3 regions of the Shewanella septentrionalis genome follow, and region 2 is predicted to be linked to each of the others. Evidence: predicted binding sites of a transcription regulator. Region 2 holds the regulator's gene; each other region holds the start of a gene.
The links. The regulator sigma-54, encoded in region 2, starts transcription at its own class of promoters, with help from an activator protein. The targets are predictions, from matches to a motif close to GTTGGCACGNNNNTNGNNT.

Region 1 (4,237 bases), on a different contig from region 2:
ATGGCAACAGCCGTCAGCAACACAGCCAATTTATCGACAAGCTGTTTGGTACTATTGAGCAGCTTGCTGAAAAATTCCCCAACAAAAATGACAAATTTAGAGACAAAGTGGATCATGCGCTGCATCTGCTGAGTAAAATCATCCTCAACCCTGCCGTTAAGCTCTCCCCCAACTACCGCCAGCAGCAAATCACAGTGCTGTGGATACATAATTTCACCGAAGGACAGTTTGATGGTTCAGCATCCATCTATAGCCTGTGGCCCGAGCTTTGCCGCGATTATGATAACGAAGAGAGTTTGAGCCGCAAAGCGATAGCGGCAGCTTTTGCACGTTGTGGACATGAGAATGCAGCGAGTCTTAATTTAAGTGGCGTGCGATCGGCCGATTTGCGGCCGCTCAAACTTTGGTCCAATTTAAGGCAGTTGAATTTAAGCCATACCCAAGTGAACACCTTGCAGCCATTGAAAGATTGCAAACAGCTGGAAATGCTAGAATTTGATAATACGCCCGTATCTGACTTAGCTCCGGTAACCCAGCTTACCGAGCTTAGAAGCCTATCTTTCTCAAACACAGCCGTATCTGATTTAACGCCGCTAACAGGGCTATCAAAACTAACAACTATTTATATGAACTACGCCCAAGTGGTCGAGTTAACGCCATTGGCGGAACTGCTAATACTAAAGACTCTTATGATCAATGGAACAAAAGTGTCAGATTTATCACCACTAACCAACTTAACTCAAATTTATTTTCTCGGATGCAATAATACAGATGTAGCAGATTTGACGCCGCTTGCGAAATTAACGGAGCTGACACTGCTTTGGCTAAATAACTCTCAGGTCTCGGACTTAACCCCGTTGGCCAACATGCCTAAATTGTGGGATTTAGAGGTAGCCAACACTTCTATCACAGACCTAACGCCATTGAAAAAATTGACAAGACTAATAGAACTTAATATATCACACACCCAAGTGACCAATTTAGCGCCTCTGGCCAAGCTGCCAAAGCTAAAAAAGGTGATAGCCATTGGGTGTAAACAACTGAATGCGGCAAGCCTAGAAAGCTTACCCAAGCACATCAAAGCCCATCTTGATTGACGGATATAACCTACTGATTAATTTAAATATATTAGCAAACCATGACACCATCCGATTTGCACCGCTGCACTCGCTCGCATCTGGCACACTCGCTGGTGGCCCATCAAAACAGGGAGGTGTTGATGACTGCAATCATTAAGTGCCACGCGTTTTTAACCACAGCAATTGCTTAGCGTTAAAAAAGCCAATGGATACTCAAGCCGACACTGATTAATGAATTAATTGATTCACGAATTAACAGTGTCGGCTTTTATTTGTCTTTACTTATGAACGACATCAGCTCACAGTCTTTGATTCAACGTATTAGGCTGAAACTCTTACCGAAGCTTAGGTAAAAATTGCCTATTCCACGCTTCGCACATTCGTATCCGCTTAAAACTAATTCTTTAAATTTTATTTAAAATCAATACTTTAATTAAAATAAACAAAGTTGGCATTATGTTCGCAATCTAGAAATAACCATTAGCCGTTACCTTACAAATGACACAAACGGTCATGCGAAGGATTAAGACAAGGGCAGGAGGTTATTATGTTAGGTTGGACATTAGTATTTCTAGTTGTCGCTGTTATTGCCGGACTGTTTGGATTTACGGGTATCGCTGGCGCGGCAGCGGGAATCGCAAAAATTATTTTCTTCTTATTTATTGTGTTACTCGTAATTTCACTGCTGATTAATGCCCTCAAGGGTAAGTCACCGCGACTTTAATTTTTTTAGAAAAGGAGATGTATATGAAACCATTTACTCTGATGACAAGCGCTTCACTGGCATTACTGCTCGCTTTAGGTTTAACCGCCTGTAGTGATAACAAAGCCGAAGATGCCGGCGAAAAAATTGATGAAGTGATGACTGATGCAGGTAATGCCATTGAAGATGCCTGTGAAGAAGTTAAAGAAGGCGTTAAGGCTAAAGATACTAAGTGCTAATCTGGCCTTTAACCTAACTTGAGGGTGGCAATAGACATATCTACTGCCACCCTTTTGATCTAATGTTAACAACGCGATTCACCGATTCAGTCAGCCGCTCAACATGCAGCGGTTAAATCAAAAACAGCATTGGAGGGCGCGTATGCTAAGCAAAATCCACATCAAATATTTCTACTTTATGAGTGCCGTGTTACTCGCCTATTTTGCAGTAACGGGTACGTCTCCCCTGCTCACCTTTATTTGGGCTTGGACAAGCCTGTCGCTATTTTTAGTCGGTTCAGCCTACTGGTTTAATCTCGCCAGCATTTTTAGAAAGCGCCAAGATGGCACTATCCCTTGGTATATTCGCTGGGGCTTTATTCCGTTTTTATTGGGCTGTCGGCTGTATAATCATTGGGCCAGAAAACGCGACTCTGTGCCGTCGATGCAAAAGATAGATGAGCAGTTGTATCTCGGCTGCCGATTATTTTCTGCGGATCTGGAGAAAATCAAAGCCAATAAGATCACCGCCATTCTTGATGTGACCGCCGAATTTGATGGCTTAGATTGGTCGCAGTTTGAAGATCATATCGAGTATTTGAACATTCCCATCCTCGACCATAGCGTGCCGACCAGTGCCCAGCTCAATCAAGCCGTTAACTGGTTGCATCGCCAAGTGCGCGCCAATAAACAGGTGCTGATCCACTGTGCTATGGGGCGCGGCCGCTCAGTACTGGTACTCGCCGCCTATTTAGTCTGTAAAGATAAACAGCGCAACTTCGCCGAAGTATTGCAGCAGATAAAGCAAGTCCGCAAAACCGCGGGCTTAAACAAATGGCAATTACGCGCCCTTGAACACATGCTCAAGCAAGGCAAAATCAACATCCATAAAGTGGCGTGGATTATCGCCAATCCTGTCTCTGGTGGCGGAAAATGGCAACAATATGGTGAGCAAATCCAAGACGAACTAAAAGCCTATTTTGAGCTAACGTTAAAACTCACCAGCGAAAATATCAGCGCAAACACCTTCGCCAAAAAAGCCCGCAGTAGCGGCGCAGATATCATTATTGCCTGTGGCGGCGATGGCACAGTGACAGAGGTGGCATCGGAAATAGTGAACACCGACATCGCCTTAGGGATCATTCCCTTAGGCACCACTAACGCCCTCAGCCATGCGCTATTTGGTTTAAGCAGTAAGCTCATTCCTGTCTCTCAGGCGCTGGACAATATTATCCAAAGGCATTACCAAGCCATAGATACGGCTCGTTGTAATGAACAACTAGTCTTGTTACTTGTGGGGATTGGCTTTGAACAGCAGATGATTGAATCAGCCAACCGTGAACGTAAAAATGCCCTCGGCCAGTTTGCCTACCTCGATGGTTTATGGCGCGCCGTCAATGCCGATGTCACTTTAACCATACAGCTCAGCTTAGATGATGCCGAGCCCACAACATTGACCACCCATAGCCTCATTGTTGCCAATGCCGCCCCGTTTACCAGCGTATTAGCACAGGGCGATGGCGAGCCAAACATGACAGATGGCCTGCTCGATATTACCTGGCTAGATGCCGGCAGTGAGCCGACAGACAAGCTCCTTAGCCTAGCAGAATTAGCCATTGCTGGATGGGTAAAGGAAGGCAATAAAGACACGCATTCAAAGCGACCTGGTACGCCATCTAGCGCGACCAAGGTCCACCACGCCCATGCGAAAAAAGTGAACATTAGCAGTCAGCCCAAGTGTAAATATGTGATTGATGGCGAAATCTTTGAACCCGCGGATCTCACCATTGAAGTCCAACCCGCATCCCTTAAGGTATTTGTGCCTTATCAAGAATCGACTGAAAATGCTATCGACCCAAAAATCATATAAATGACACTATCGCGATGTTTATTAAGATAAAAACAACAAGCGCAATAAGCACTCGCATAAAATTAAATTCACTCACTTTGGGGTGGGATTTTTGAGGACTATTGCTAAAATCCTGAAACTTACAGCCTATCGCTTGCGCGCATTGCTGCAAAACTTGCTGTAATTCCTGCTTGTCAGTGCTGTTAGCCAATTTCAGTTGACTCCCTTTAGGCTGCTGCACTTGTAAATAAGCGAGATAGTGATCTACCGTATCTTCCGCTTGGCGGTTACGGTCGAGCTGGTGCCAATGGGTTGTTTGTAGCAGATAGAGTTGCACAGCATTAATATCTGAAAAGGCATAGGCGCGCCAACGCCACAATCCAGGCAA
Region 2 (4,237 bases):
GCTCAGCATCTGGGCCTTCGGCGATAAGTTTAATGGTTTTACCCATGCCAGTCTCAAGCATCAATAAGCCAAGCACGCTGGCGGCCGATGCCTGTTTATCGCCTTGTATTAAGGTGATGGTCGCATCAAACTCGGATGCCAGTACCACCAACTTAGTGGCGGCACGGGCATGTAATCCCAGTTTGTTACAGATGGTGATCTGACGTTCAAGCTTTGGCATTATTCAGCTCTCGATGGCGGGCATAAACTTTATGTTTACCGTTACTAAAGCGTTTAGCCAATTGCTCTGCGACGTAAACCGATCTGTGTTGTCCACCCGTGCAGCCAATCGCTACAGTTAAATAACTGCGATTGTTGCGCTCGAGATGCGGCAGCCAAGTTTCCAGTAAATTTTCGATTTGCCAGATGAACTTATTCACGAGTGGTTGACGATTTAAGAACTCAGCCACGGGCTCATCTAAGCCTGTCAATGGACGCAGCGCCAGTTCCCAGTGTGGGTTAGGCAGAAAGCGTACATCAAACATAAAGTCGGCTTCGGTTGGCATACCGTGCTTAAAGCCAAAGGACTCGAAGTTAATCACTAACTCTTTATCGACGCTGCCGAGCAGAATTTGTCTCACTTGATCGCTTAAATCATAGATATTCAAATTCGACGTATCTATGTAGTGATCGACCAGTTTTGACATAGGCTCGAGCAGTTTCCCTTCCAGCTTTATCGCTTCTTGCAAAGAGACTTGGCTCTTCGACAAAGGATGCAAACGGCGGGTCTCGCTGTAACGCTTAAGCAGAATTTTATCGCTGGAATTGAGGAAGAAGCTGGTTAACTCAGTATCAGGAGGCAGGCTCGCGAGTTGCTTCACTAAGACTTTATCCTGCTCAGGCATGTTACGCACGTCGACACTGATGGCGACGAGATCGTTACTGCCTTTGAGTTGCTCAAGCAAAGTGCCGATTAAGGGCAAGGGAAGGTTATCGACACAATAATAGCCGAGATCTTCGAGTACCCTTAGGGCGACAGATTTGCCTGAGCCTGAGCGGCCCGACACTATGACCAGTTTCATCCAGTGATTACCTGATAGAGTTCCGTTTCATCATGCGTCTTGCGTAATTGCTTTAATATTTGCTTGTCGCTCAGCTTTTCGGCCATGCAAGACAAGGTACTTAAGTGTTGCTGACATTGGTCAGCAGGCACCAGTAGTGCAAATAAAATATCAACAGGTTGCTTATCGATAGCATCGAATGCTATCGGCTCTTCACACTTAATGAGTATGGCAATGGGCTGATCTATATCGGCTAGTCGACCATGTGGAATGGCGATGCCGTTACCTATACCTGTGCTCCCCATCTTTTCGCGCGCCACTAGGCTTTCGAATATCTCTTGAGATGAGAGGGTCGGGTACTGGGCAGCGACTAAGTCGCTGATGAGTTCCAGTACCTTTTTCTTGCTGCCCGGAGTGGCGCAGGTAGTGCACTCCGGCCGCAGTATGGTACAAAGTTCCATTATTAGTGTTTTGTTAACTTCTCTTTGTGTTTAATAACCTGACGATCAAGCTTGTCAATCAGGGCGTCTATAGCGGCATACATGTCAGCATGCTCTGAAGTAGCAAAAACTTCACCACCGATAAGATTTATTCTCGCTTCGGCAATCTGTTGCATTTTCTCGACATTGAGCACAACGTGCACATTATTGATCTGTTCGAAATGGCGTTCAAGTTTTGAAAACTTTTCTTCTACATATGCGCGTAACGATTCGGTAATTTCGACATGGTGTCCACTCAGGTTTATTTGCATAGAAACGTCCTCCGATATCCACTGTAGGTTATAAACTTTTACGCTGATTAGAAGGCGGAATGAGCATAGCCTCTCGGTACTTCGCAATGGTTCTGCGGGCTACGTTGATCCCTTGTTCTGCCAGAAGTTGTGCCATCTTACTGTCGCTTAATGGTTTTTTCTGGTTTTCCGCTGCAACCAGTTTCTTAATGAAGGCTCTGATTGCTGTGGATGAGCACTCCCCACCATCGTCAGTTCCGACGTGGCTAGAGAAGAAGTATTTTAGTTCAAAAAGTCCCTTAGGGGTATGCATGTATTTCTGTGTCGTCACCCTTGAGATGGTCGACTCATGCATTTCTACCGCTTCGGCAATATCGTTCAGCACCATAGGTTTCATGGCTTCTTCACCGTATTCAAAGAAACCTTGCTGATATTGGACGATACAGTTCGCCACCTTCAACAGGGTATCATTACGGCTCTCTAAACTCTTGATAAACCATTTAGCCTCTTGCAGATGACCACGAATAAATTGGCTATCGGCTTGGCTTTTAGTGCTGCGCGCCATCGAGGCATAATGTTGGTTTACATTGATTTTTGGCATGCAGTCAGGATTCAGCTCAACCACCCAGCGGCCATTTTTCTTCGACACAGACACATCTGGGATGACGTATTCGTCATCGTTGGGCGTAATCAATAAACCTGGGCGAGGATTGAGGGTTTGGATAAGCGCGATGCCGTCTCTTAACTCATCCTCTTTTAATTTAGTCTTACGCATCAACAATCTAAAATCGCGGGCGGCGATCAGATCTAAATGATCTTTGATCAGCATGCGGGCGTTTTCTAGGTTGGGCGTATCAGCGGCGAAATGCGACAGTTGGATCAACAGGCACTCGCTTAAATCGCGGGCGGCAACACCAATGGGATCAAAATGTTGAATGCGCTTGAGTACGGCTTCTACTTCGTCGAGCTCAACCTCAGAATTGCCCATGGCTTCGAGGATTTCGTCAGTGCTTTGGGTGAGATAGCCTTGATCGTCGATGGCATCAATAATGGCGGTGGCAATGGCTAAATCGGTTTCAGAAAACGGCGTGAGGTTTTTTTGCCATTCTAAGTGTTCATACAAGCCTTCACTGGTCTCACCTTGGAAGGGCATATCGTCTTCACGACTGCCACCGGGGCCAGAATTAGGAGAGGCGGTGAACACTTCATCCCATGTGGTGTCCATGGGGAGTTCGTCGGGCATGGACTCTTTCGTGAGCGACTCTGCCGTATCTATGGTGGAGCTGTCTTTTTCTGGCGGCAGGGTGCTAGATTCACTGAAATCCGTATCGGATAGCGTTTGGTTTACAGGGTCTTTAGTGGCGTCGAATTGATCCTCTTCCAGCTCGAGAAGGGGATTAGAATCTAAGGCTTGCTGGATCTCTTGCTGCAGTTCTAATGACGACAGTTGCAACAGACGGATGGCCTGTTGTAATTGTGGCGTCATGGTTAACTGTTGACCCAGTTTGAGCTGGAGTGACGCTTTCATGTTACCGCTGATCCCTACGTTATTATTGTTGGATGAGGTCGCTTGTTATCATCTTGAGTGGAGTCCAATGGTGGCATAAATTGCCTGCATTGGCTCCGCTTGATTAACTATAGCCTGAATTGTTCACCTAAGTACACAGCCCTAACTTGCTGATTGTCTAAGATCTCTGCGGGTGTTCCTTCGGCAATCAAGTTTCCGTGACTCACGATATAGGCATGTTCACACACATCTAATGTCTCACGGACATTGTGGTCTGTGATCAACACGCCAAGGCCACGACTTTTGAGCTGTTCGATAATCTTTTTAATGTCGATAACCGAAATCGGATCGACACCAGCAAAGGGTTCATCGAGCAAAATGAACTTAGGATTTGCTGCTAACGCCCGCGCAATTTCGACACGGCGACGTTCACCGCCCGACAATGACATGCCTTGGCTGTCACGGATGTGGGTGATGTGGAACTCTTCAAGCAGATGCTCTAGCTCTTCTTCCCTTTGCTCTTTTTTTAGTTCTTTACGCGTTTGCAGCACGGCCATGATGTTGTCATGGACGGTCAGTTTACGAAAGATACTGGCTTCCTGTGGCAAGTAACCTATGCCTTTGCGGGCGCGCAGGTGCATAGGATCTGCGGTTAAATCATCATCGTCGATAAAGATGTGGCCTTTATCGCTCTTAACCAGACCGACGACCATGTAAAAGGTGGTAGTTTTACCCGCGCCGTTCGGGCCGAGCAGTCCAACAACTTGACCTGTCTTTACCGTTAGACTGACGTCTTTAACCACTTGGCGACTCTTATAACTCTTCGCCAGATTTTGTGCTCTTAGGGTGATTTGGGTCATTTAGAGTCCTGCTTTTTCACAGGTTTATCCGCTGGCGCGTCTGGTTTGGCATCATCTTGATAGCTTTCAGGCTGAATAATAGTGATCACGCGATCGTCAC
Region 3 (4,237 bases), on a different contig from region 2:
GGCTTGAATTGACGCACTACCCGCAAGCGCACCAGGCTTCTTCTGTTGATACTCAAGAATCGTCATCGCCAATGAATAGGGTTCTTGCCCAGACGAACACGCGGCCGACCAAATCTTAAGTGGACGACCTAAACGACTATACTCAGGTAACAAAACGTTATGCAATAACTCAAATGGATAACGATCACGAAACCAAAGGGTTTCATTGGTCGTCATAGCATCGATCACTTCAGCCCGAAGCGCACGTTCCGTTGGCTTCATCGAATGCTTAACCACATCGGATAAGGATGGCAGGTTATATTTCCCCATCAGAGGAGCTAGACGACTGCGCACCAGATATTGCTTATTTTCACCCAGTACGATGCCGCTGTGTTGTTCTAAGAACAACCTAAATTGATTATATTCAGCTTCAGCGAGTGATTTATTTGGCACATTCACATCCTAAATCCTATAGCAAGCACCAAAATCAGTGCGAAACCATCATGTTATAAAGTCGAGATTATAGCGTAAAGCGTATCTAGGTACTAACTACTGCACTTACAAACTTAAGTGTTTATTCACGGCAGCAGCCAGTTCGTCGGGATTAAACTTAGCGATAAAGTCATTGGCCCCCACTTTTTGAACCATTGCCTGATTGAATACACCACTTAACGACGTATGCAGTACCACTTTAATATGCTTGAGCTTAGGATCGTCTCGGATCTCAGCGGTCAGGGTATAACCATCCATTTCAGGCATCTCAATATCTGAGATAATGAGAGGGATTTCATCGGCAACATTGTCCATTTCTTTGGCGATTTCTTTAAGCTTATCTAATGCTTCTCGACCATCTTTTGCGGTATCAATTTGTAAGTTCAATGACTCGAGTGAACGAATAATTTGCTTACGCGCCACGGCAGAATCATCGATAACCATAATATGGTAATGCTGGGTTCTGTCGAGGGTCAGCTTTTCATTGGCTTCTTCACTGATAGCGGTTTTAACCGGTGAAATCTCATCTAAGATTTTTTCTACGTCGAGAATTTCAACCAATTCACCTTCAATCTCAGTTACAGCCGTCAGATAAGAATAACGACCGGCACCTTGCGGCGGAGGCATAATCGCTTCCCAATTCATGTTGATAATCCGCTCAACAGAACTGACCAAGAAACCTTGAACACTGCGGTTATATTCAGAAATAATGATGAAACAGTTTTCAGTACTCGCTAAAGGTCTACCACCTGTTGCCGCACTCAGATCAATAACTGAAATAGTCGTACCGCGAATATGCGCGACACCTTTAACATAAGGATTAAGTTTAGGCAAAGTTGTCAGTGGCGGGCACTGCAGTACTTCTTTCACCTTAAACACGTTAATCCCAAACCGTTGACGACCGTTTAATTTAAAAAGCAGCAATTCTAAACGGTTTTGACCAACGAGCTGGGTTCGTTTGTTGACTGAATCAAGAATACTCGACATAACTCTGCCTTGTTGTTCTGTTTATGTACGGCCCTATGACTCGTTTGAGTATAGGCATATTAATTGCTTACGTCTTATCTATCGATAAACATAGTCGAAACTGAGTCAATCTTCTGACAGTGATGCAAAATATTATTACAGTGGTCAGCTTCGAACTTGATAAAAGTATAGGTGCATTCTGGCGTTACAAGCTAGTCTCTTCATTATGAAAGTAAATTTAGTCTGTTTTTTTAGTGTTTTCGCCCTCTTCATGCCCGCTTTTGCGAGTGCAGAGCCTATTGTTCCCACCGTATCGGCCATCTCAGAATTAGCTAAAGCGCTTATTTCAGAAAAGATATCCGTGCCAGCGAATGCCAAAGTCGATATTTCGCCGCAAATAGTTGACGCAAGAATGCTGCCGTCACTATGTTCGTCGCCAATTCAGGTTGAATTGGCTAGTGACAGGGAAATTAGCCGTAATAACACCCTAAAAGTCAGCTGCAATACGCAAGAGCTCGCTTACCCTTGGCAGATTTATATCTCGGTTAGAGTGGATATTTTATTCCCCGTTGTTGTCACAACTGAAACCTTAGCGCCTGGCGAACTCATCTCCCCTAGCCAAGTTGAAATCCGTTACATTGAGCAAAATAGTTTACGAGGCGCTGAATTTGATGACCCAAGTAAATTAGCTGGTGTGCGAGTCAAACGACGCGTCTCGAAGGATTATCCTATATTGAGCAATAACTTATGCTTTGTGTGTAAAAACGACTCGGTATCTATTTATGTTCGTTCTAACTCCTTCGAGCTCAAAACTGCGGGCGAAGCCCTACAGGATGGCAATAAAGGCGATCGGATCAGAGTTAAAAATAGCAGTTCAAACAAAGAACTAGATGCTATAGTCACGGGCATTGGCGAAGTTGAAGTAAGAATGTAAAATAATCTAAAGCTTTTTTATAAGCTGCCGATACCCCAGTTAAGAAATCCCGTACACACGACGCTGGAGCCGAAAATGGCAATTGATATTAGCAAACTCAACACTGCAACGACCACACAAGTTCGTTCAGGTGCAACTAAAACTAGCAGCGATCAATCTGCTCAAGTTGCCACAAAATCGACAACACCACAAAGAAGCGACTCAGTGGTGATTACAGCGCAAGCGCAACAACTTCAAGGAGCTCAGACTAAAATGGCGAGCCTTCCTGAAGTTGATCAAAAGAAAGTGGCCGAAATTAAACAGGCTATCGCCGAAGGCCGCTATAAAATTGACCCTGAAAAGTTGGCTGCCAATATTGCAAGTTTTGAAGCCGAACTTAATGACTTGAATAAAGAGTAACTATGACTGAAATAGCTAAACTGGTAGATCTACAACACGCCCATTTGGCTGTTCTTAAGCAAATCATACTCAAGGAAAAAGGCGCTTTGGTTGACCAAAACGCCGATTTACTGCTTTCTCTTGCTAACGAAAAATCACAATGTCTGAAAGAACTCAAGACTAATGACGATATTCTGGCAAACCACACTGATAAGTCTCAACTCACTCAGCAAAGTGAACTCGTGCATAAAATGGCCGTTGTCAAAGACGCATTAACTGAATGCAAAGAACTGAACGATCAAAATGCCAGTTTAATTGAGATGAATTTAGCCAGCCTGAATCGCTTCGCTCAAGCTTTACAAGCTAGCAGAAACGCCTCCAGCCTTACGTATAACGATAAAGGCAAGACCTCAACTATCTCAAGTTTAGGCAATGATTTAAAGGCCTAACAGGCGCATCAATTTCCACTCTGTATTTCCCGCGTCTAAGCTCTGCTTTGATTAAAGATTAGACTTTGATACTTGTGCAGAAAAAGAAAAGCCGCATAACTACTCGCATAGTACGCGGCTCAATAGAGTCATGTAGAAATGACTAGAAATACGTGACTTCTTTCACTCGCTGTGGACGACTCTGTTGTTGATACAGCGCCCATACCTGTGAAAAATCCAGTTCTAACTCAGTGACATAATGATCGCCAGCTGGATAACTCTTAACGACCCGCGCCCCACGGATCACACCAGACACCGACGCTTTAACATTATCGTCCGTCAACATCCAATCACTGACACTGCTGTTTGCCGTTATTTTCTGCCCATAAACTTGTTCTGCTAATTCACGATAGGCCACAATTTTTGATGCTTGCATGGCCATCAACACTCTTTGTGATTGCTCTTTAGCCGGTTGAGTCGCTAAGGGCGCATATCCTATGGCCGTTAACTTAGGAAAACTCGGCGGCGGCACATCTTCCCATTGCACATATCTATCTTTAGCAGCGCAGCCAGTTAGCATTAGCGCCGCAATAACTAAAAAGTAGCGTTTCATTTTCCATCTCCTAAAACACGGACTTCATTCATGCCTGGACTCGCCTGACGATATAAGATGCCATTTTGTGACACAATTTGCTCCGAAGGCTGCATGTAGTTTGCCAACTCTTTTTGAGTCACAAAAGTTTGAGAGGCCGATACCACACGATTGTTACTTATGTTCACAATCCGAGTATTGATCGCCATACCATTGGTAACGGGGCTCATAGTCGATACAACAAGATGCTCAACGGGAAGATTTTTCGACAATTGTTGCCAATCTCGCGTCAAAATAAAATCCCCATTAGCCGTCACTCTCAAGCCATCAGCTAAATTTAAATCCACTACATTAAACTGAAAGCTATGGAGCGACGTCATTAATCCTTGCTGTAACTGCTGCGCCAACGCATTTGTGCCATTCATGTCACCCACTAATACTGGGGTTGCGACAACAATTGGTTGATCA

Region 1: NE536_RS06450 (DUF1328 domain-containing protein) is a predicted target of sigma-54. The motif match lies at 1,527-1,545, and genes of this name have one in related genera.
Region 3: flgA (flagellar basal body P-ring formation chaperone FlgA) is a predicted target of sigma-54. The motif match lies at 1,509-1,527, and genes of this name have one in related genera.

What each region holds. Positions count from the first base shown of each region.
Region 1 covers NZ_JAMTCC010000008.1:126,205-130,441, forward strand. The annotation lists gene NE536_RS06445 (NACHT domain-containing protein) at 1-1,097, shown strand, start outside; gene NE536_RS06450 (DUF1328 domain-containing protein) at 1,627-1,803, shown strand; gene NE536_RS06455 (hypothetical protein) at 1,827-2,021, shown strand; gene NE536_RS06460 (diacylglycerol kinase family protein) at 2,164-3,870, shown strand; gene NE536_RS06465 (hypothetical protein) at 3,863-4,237, opposite strand, start outside.
Region 2 covers NZ_JAMTCC010000011.1:47,492-51,728, forward strand. The annotation lists gene NE536_RS08155 (HPr family phosphocarrier protein) at 1-220, opposite strand, end outside; gene rapZ (RNase adapter RapZ) at 207-1,061, opposite strand; gene ptsN (PTS IIA-like nitrogen regulatory protein PtsN) at 1,058-1,501, opposite strand; gene hpf (ribosome hibernation promoting factor) at 1,504-1,791, opposite strand; gene NE536_RS08175 (RNA polymerase factor sigma-54) at 1,820-3,298, opposite strand; gene lptB (LPS export ABC transporter ATP-binding protein) at 3,406-4,137, opposite strand; gene lptA (lipopolysaccharide transport periplasmic protein LptA) at 4,134-4,237, opposite strand, start outside.
Region 3 covers NZ_JAMTCC010000001.1:163,182-167,418, forward strand. The annotation lists gene NE536_RS00745 (CheR family methyltransferase) at 1-438, opposite strand, end outside; gene NE536_RS00750 (chemotaxis protein CheV) at 538-1,458, opposite strand; gene flgA (flagellar basal body P-ring formation chaperone FlgA) at 1,664-2,371, shown strand; gene flgM (flagellar biosynthesis anti-sigma factor FlgM) at 2,447-2,770, shown strand; gene NE536_RS00765 (flagella synthesis protein FlgN) at 2,773-3,198, shown strand; gene NE536_RS00770 (LPP20 family lipoprotein) at 3,341-3,790, opposite strand; gene NE536_RS00775 (FlgO family outer membrane protein) at 3,787-4,237, opposite strand, start outside.